2 regions of the Aquitalea pelogenes genome follow, and region 2 is predicted to be linked to the other one. Evidence: riboswitches for the same ligand, from Rfam matches in the RefSeq annotation. Region 2 holds a riboswitch; the other holds the start of a gene.
What was found. A riboswitch is a leader RNA that binds a small molecule or an ion and turns the genes downstream of it on or off. The one in region 2 is predicted to bind cobalamin.
Positions count from the first base shown of each region.

Region 1: another riboswitch for cobalamin. It lies ahead of ACE3SE_RS05585 (TonB-dependent receptor domain-containing protein); the one in region 2 lies ahead of ACE3SE_RS13125 (HoxN/HupN/NixA family nickel/cobalt transporter).

Region 1 is NZ_JAYSDA010000005.1:16,052-19,457, reverse strand. It holds gene cobU (bifunctional adenosylcobinamide kinase/adenosylcobinamide-phosphate guanylyltransferase) at 1-62, opposite strand, end outside; gene ACE3SE_RS05585 (TonB-dependent receptor domain-containing protein) at 132-1,970, opposite strand; cobalamin riboswitch at 2,146-2,351, opposite strand; gene cobT (nicotinate-nucleotide--dimethylbenzimidazole phosphoribosyltransferase) at 2,504-3,406, shown strand, end outside.
Region 2 is NZ_JAYSDA010000015.1:86,819-90,224, reverse strand. It holds gene ACE3SE_RS13135 (cobaltochelatase subunit CobN) at 1-287, opposite strand, end outside; gene ACE3SE_RS13130 ((2Fe-2S) ferredoxin domain-containing protein) at 284-613, opposite strand; gene ACE3SE_RS13125 (HoxN/HupN/NixA family nickel/cobalt transporter) at 630-1,688, opposite strand; cobalamin riboswitch at 1,790-1,966, opposite strand; gene cobD (threonine-phosphate decarboxylase CobD) at 2,009-2,995, opposite strand; gene cbiB (adenosylcobinamide-phosphate synthase CbiB) at 2,988-3,406, opposite strand, start outside.

The DNA.
Region 1 (3,406 bases), on a different contig from region 2:
GCCAGGTGTTCGGCATGGCGGCTTTTGCCGGAACGCGCACCGCCGGTGATCAGGTGGGTCATGCTGGTTTCCTGATGATCCGGGGGGCGGGTCAGGTGCCCCCGGGAGTAGCACGCCATGGGCGTGCCGGTTTATTTCTGCTGGTAGCTTACACCGACAAAACCACCCAGCCCGGCTGTGTTATAGCCATACAGCGTGGTGTAGTGACGGCCAAACAGATTGCTCAGTTTGACGGTGGCCGCCCACTCGCGGGTAAAGCGGTAATTGGCATACACATTGGTGAGTGTATAGCCACCCAGCCAGACATTGCTGCCGCTATCGGTGGTATCCCGGCGCTTGGCGCTCAACTGCCACTCCACCCCGGTGGTGACCTTGCCCCAGTCATAGGCAGCCGCCATTTGTCCATAGGCACGGGCGCGACGTTGCAATTGCTGATGAGTGGCGTTGTCCAGCGGGTCCTGATATGTGGCGGATGCAGACAAATCCCAGTTACCCGTTGCCATGGCTCCGGCCAGCGTGCCGCCCTGAATGGTGGCTTGGCTGATATTGGTCACGGTGCTGTAGTCGGAGGTCATGGCAATCATGTTATTGATGCTGTTGCGGAACAGCGTCAACGATGCCGAACGGCCGTTATCCTTGAATTGCAAGGCCAGTTCGCTGTTGTGCGAGGTTTCCGGTTTCAGGTTCGGGTTGCCGGCATAGCCATATTGGTCCAGCGGATAATAAAGGTCGTTGAAGGTGGGGGCTTTGAAAGCGGTGCCGTAGCTACCACGCGCGATCAGGGCATCGCTCAGACGGTAGCCATAGCCCAGCTGACCAGTAGTTTTGCCACCAAACTGCTCGTTCTGGTCGCGACGGACACTGACTTGCAGCAAATGGCGGCCAAATTCACCGCTGTAACCGAGGAAGCCGGCCTTGTTACTACGCGAGTGGGCATCGTAGGAGGTGCTGCTGTCCACATGTTGTTCGGTGTATTCGGCACCGGCCAGCAGCTTGCCCCAGCCGGTTTGCAGGTCGTTTTGCCACAGAACGGCATTTTGGGCGGTCTGATACAAGTCGACCCGGGCGCTCAGATTACCGTTATTCCAGTGTTCCTGGCGGTCCATGGTGTAGCTGTAACGCAGGGTGCTGCTCCAGATATCGTTGAAGCGGTTTCTGGATTCCAGTGCCGCGCCGGTCTGGCGGCTGTGCTGCAAGTCCTCACCGGTGCTTTGATAGCCGTCGTAGTCCAGCTTGCTCATGATCTGGAACAGTTGCAACGAAATATCATGTCCGCTGGCAATGGTCTGGGTGAGGCTGGCGTTGTAGGACAGGTTGCGATAGGGATCGCGGTCGGCATTGTAGCTGCTGCTTTGCGGATTCGTGGCGGAGAAACCTTCGGTCTGCTCCTGGCTGAGCTGCAGATTGAAAGCGGTATTGTCCACCTTGCCGCTGACACCCGCCGAGGATTTGACCAGACCATGGTCGCCAAATCCCAGCGCGGCGTTGAAGCGCGGTGCACCACTACCCTGACGGGTGAAGATCTGGATTACTCCGCCAATGGCATCCGCGCCATACAGGCTGGAGCTGCTGCCACGCACCACTTCAACACGCTCGATGCTGTCCAGCGGAATGTTTTCCAGCGCGGTAGTGCCGCTGGTGGCGGAGACGATACGCATGCCGTCCAGCAGGACGATAGTCTGGTTGGCATTGCTACCGCGCAGATACAGGCTGGTCTGGCTGCCGACATTGCCCGAGCTGACCACTTCGATGCCCGGCACCCGCGCCAGCAGCTGCGGCAGATTGGTGGCCGAGGACTGGTCGATGTCTTCACGGGTGATCACCGACACATCCGACAAGGTCTTGACCACCGATTGCGGCTGACGGGTAGCGGTCACCACTACTTCATCGCCCTGAAAAACGGGCAGGACGTCGGCCTGGGCTGCACTGGCCAACACCAGCAGCCACAGGGATTGTCGGGCTTTGAACATGAAACACACACTCCAGAAACATGAAACCGGCCGGGCAAACGCTGCCACAGCCACAGGAAGTTCGAAGAGGATGGCTTGCGCCATGGAGAATGGATGACACCGGAACGGGCTGATGAGCCTGCCTGCTGTTTGCCAGATCGCCTCCCCGCGATATACAGCGACCGCCTGCCATGCGGCAGACGATAAGCGACAGGCCGGTCTCCGGGCTTGGTCTTGCGCTGTCGCGCCTTCCCGTTGCTGATGGGCAACAGTGGCAATGGCGACAACTGGGCCGGTATCCACCAGCCAGACCTTACCGTTGCGGGGGCAGCGCCGGCTTGTACCGGCTTCCCGTTTCATCCGGATCATGCAAATCCGGACACCTGTCCGGCAGCGATTATACGGCAGAATAGAGCGAAACCGCGGCAATCTGGCACGAACAGTCTTGATATGCAACAAGCAATGCCATTGCCATGAGGGCATTCAGCTTGCCGTGCTGCCCCCCATGTCTTAGAGTCGCGCTCTAGTCCATGCCAACCTCGAGAAACCACACCATGCCCCAGGCCATTGCCCTTCCTGCCCACGCTTTTCATGAAGCCGCCCTGCAACGCCAGAATTCGCTGACCAAACCGGCTGGCAGCCTGGGTGTACTGGAAACGGTGGCCTGTCGCTTTGCTGCCTGGCAAGGCAAAACCATTCCGGCCCCCCTGCAGCCGGCCATCACCGTGTTTGCCGGTGACCACGGCGTAACAGCAGAAGGTGTGTCCGCCTATCCGTCCATCGTGACCGGCGAAATGGTGAAGAATTTTGCTGCCGGTGGCGCTGCCATCTGCGTGCTGGCCCGCGCCATTGCCGCTCGGCTGGAGGTGGTGGATGTGGGTGTGCTGGGTCAACTGCCGGAACTGCCCATTGTGCAGGCCAAGGTAGCCGCCGGTACCGCCAACCTGGCAGTGGAAGCCGCCATGACGGCAGAACAATGCGCTGCTGCGCTGGAAGTGGGCCGCGCTGCGGCGCGTCGCGCCGTGGAACACGGTGCCAATCTGCTGATTGCCGGTGACATGGGCATTGGCAATACCACGCCGTCTGCCGCGCTGATCTGCCGTCTGGCGGGCTACAGCGCGGACAGCATTGTCGGCCGTGGCACCGGCATCGACGACGCCGGCCTCGTCAACAAGCGCCGCGTGGTGCAACAGGCGCTGGACCGTCTGCAAGGCCAGTCTCTGGATGGCCAGGCTGTGCTGGCCGAACTGGGCGGGCTGGAAATTGCCGCCATGGCGGGTTTTTATCTGGAAGGCGCGGCACTGGGTGTGCCTGCGCTGGTGGATGGTTTCATTGCCAGCGCCGCCGCCCTGGCCGCCCGCGCCATCGACCCGGCAGTGGCCGACTGGCTGCTGGCCAGCCATTGCTCGGAAGAAACCGGCCACAAGCTGGCACTGGAAGCACTGCAACTGAACCCG
Region 2 (3,406 bases):
GTGCCGCTGAGGATGATCAGCGCCTGTCGCCGTGCCAGCGCCTGCTGGCGCAGGGCATCGAAAGCGGGGATGGCCTGCACCCGGCCCAGTACGCGCAGCAGCAGGATGCGGGCGCTGGCCAGCGGGCCGTCCAGCAACTGCTGCATCTGGTTTTCATCGGTGATGTGTTGCAGGGCAAGGCCGGACACCGGGCTGAAATCCTGCGGCCAGTGGACGCGGCCCAGCGCGGTAAGGTCGGTGCCGGCATGGCTGAGCAGCACGATGCCGCCAGTATTGTCATGCGTCATTGCGGGCTTTCCGTGCTGACATCGCCCGTGCCCAGGCGATGGAAAATCAGGGGTTCCACTGGTGTGCCGCCGTGCAGGTGCTCGCTGACAATGCGCTGTACTGCACTGGCATCCACCTTGCGATACCACACGCCCTCCGGGTAAACCACCATGATGGGGCCTTCCTTGCACACGGCAAAACAATGGCTGCGGGTGCGTTTCACCTTCAGGCCGTCGCAGGCGTCAATCGCCTGGCCCAGTTGCTTGAACATGGCCTCGGCCTGCTGGCCGTTTTCGGTACAGCGCGGGCCGGTACACATCAGCACGTGTTTGTAATGCAGTCGCATGCGGTTCTCGCGGCAATCACCCAGCCTGTTGGCCGGGCAGGGTGTCAAAACGTTTCCACTTGTAGATGGCGGCGGACAGCGCCCAGGTAAGGGCAAACAAGGCCACCACGAAATAGCCGAAGTGGGCCAGATTGTCGTTGAGCATGGCCACCACATCCCAGGCACCGCCGCTCAGCTTCAGCTTGTCGGCAATCAGGCCCAGGGTTTCCAGCCCGCCTATGCACACGGCCACCAGTACCGACACCAGCGTGATGGTGAGGTTGTACCACAGCTTGCGGATGGGGTTGATGAAGGCCCAGCCGTACACTTCCACCATCAGCATGCTGTCCAGCGTGTCCACCAGCGCCATGCCGGCGGCAAACAGCACCGGAAACACCATGATGTTCCACAAGGGAATGCCGTCCGCGCTTTGCGAGGAGGCAATGGCAAACAGGCCGATTTCGGTGGCGGTATCAAAACCCAGGCCAAACAGCAGGCCGATGGGCAGCATGTGCCAGCTTTTGCTCACCATGCGGAACAAGGGCCGCAGCAGGCGCGACAGCATGCCACGGTTGCCCAGCAGGATGTTGAGCTGCTCGTCACACACGGCTTCACCCGCGCGGGCGCGGCGGAAGCTGTGCCAGATGCCGCGCAGCGCAGACAGGTTCATTGCGGCCAGCGCCAGCAGGAAAAAGGCGGAAATGCCGGTGCTGATGGCCCCGCCGATTTCACGGAAGCCGTTGATCTGGTCTTGCAGCGCGCGGGTGGCAAACACCACCGCAGCCACCGCGGCAATCACCAGCAGGGAATGACCGATGGAAAAGAAAAAACCCACGCACAGCGGTTGCTGGTTTTCCTGCATCAGCTTGCGCACGGTGTTGTCGATGGCGGCGATATGGTCGGCATCCACGGCATGGCGCAAGCCCAGCAGGTAAGCCAGCAAAGCGGTGCCCAGCTGGGCCGGGTGGTCGGCAAAGGCGGTGAGTGCCCAGGCCCATACCAGCAGGTTGGCTGCCAGCAAGGGCAGCAACACCAGTAAATGACGGGAGCGGCGCTTGCCGCTGTAAGGTAAGGAAGAACGCAGATCTGCTTGCATGATGCCCTCGGAGACGATACGTCGCCGCAAGCGAGGGCACTGTCCGCCTGCAGTGGGCGGCATCGTGCAATCCCCCGGTACACCCCGCCCGGATTCAGCCTGCGTCGACACGTATGACGGCCGGTCTCCTGGCTCGCGCTTCTTTACCCGGCATCGCCTTCCCGGATGGGCCGGTGGCATGTGATGCGGACTCGTCGCTTACAGTTGCGGGGGCAGCTGCGGTGTCTCACCGCATTCCCGTTTCACCCCGATGGGGCACCGTCATGGAAGCGGGCATGATACGTGACAAGCGGGTAAATGGGAATTCTGCCGACTGATTTTCAAGGCTTTTCCCATTGACCAAGTGCGGTTTCCAGCCGCTGCCAGCCCGCTTCGTCGGGTGGCAGGCCAAGGCGCAGGCTGGGGCCATCGGCAAAGCGGCGCACCAGAATGCCTTTGCTCGCCAGAAAGTCGAACAAGGCCGGGCAGTACGCCCCGTGTAGCCACTGGAACAGGCGGCTGCCGCCTGCCGGAGTCAGGCCGTGGTCTTGCAGTAGCTGCTGCAAACGCTGGCTGTCGCGGGCCAGTTGCCCGCGCATGGTTTGCTGCCAGACGTGGTCCTGCAAGGCCAGTTTCACCACTTCACGCGCCGGGCCGTTGATGCTCCACGGGCCGATGGCTTCGGCCAGCTGTTGCAGCAGGGCCGGCCAGGCAAACACAAAACCCACCCGCGCGCCAGCCAGACCGAAGAACTTGCCCACCGAGCGCAGGATAATCAGCCCCGGCAGGCCGACATCACCCAGCAGGCTGTGTTCCGGTGTGGCGTCCATGAAGGCTTCGTCAATGACCAGCCAGCCGCCGCGGCTGGCCAGCCGGGCACGCCAGTCTTGCAGCCGGCCGCGGGAAAAGGTGGTGCCGGTGGGGTTGTTGGGGTGGCACAGCAGCAGCACGTCCAGTTCATCAAGCGCCGTGTCGATGTCCTCGGGCGCATGACGGCTTAGCGTGTGGCCGTGCTGTTCCCAGTGCCAGGGGTGTTCGGCATAACACAAGGGCAGCATGCCCACCCGGCAGGGCGGGCGCAGCGTCGGCAGCAGCTGGATGGCAGGCTGGGAACCGGCCACCGGCAGCAGCAGCGGGCTGCCATAGTAATCCGCCGCGGCTTGTTCCAGCCCGTCGTCCTGTTCTGGCAGGCGCTGCCAGCTGCGCGGGCTGATGGGCGGCACCGGCCAGCCTTGCGGGTTCAGCCCGGTGGACAGGTCCAGCCAGTTTTTCACCGCAATGCCGTATTGCTCTGCGGCACGCAGGATGCCGCCACCGTGTTCAAGCATGAGAAAAACTCCAGTTGAGCAAGCCAGCCAGCAAAGCCAGCGCCACCCACAGCCACAGGCTGCGCTGTACCAGCGCGATGGCGCGGGCGATGTCCTCGGCCACCGGCGGGCGTTGCAGGCCCAGGGTGGGGCGCTGTTTCAGCTTGCCGTGATAGCTGGCGGCACCGCCCAGCAGCACACCCAGCGCACCAGCACCGGCGGCCATCACCGGCCCGGCATTGGGGCTGTACCAGGTGGGGGCCTGGGCGCGCCAGCATTGCCAGCCCTGACGGGTATGGCCCAGCAGGATGTAAGTCAGCGCGGTGAGGCGGGCGGGAATCAGGTTGAGCACATCGTCAAAGCGGGCGGCGGCCCAGCCAAAGTGCAAAAAGCGTTCGTTGCGGTAGCCCCACATGGCGTCCAGGGTATTGG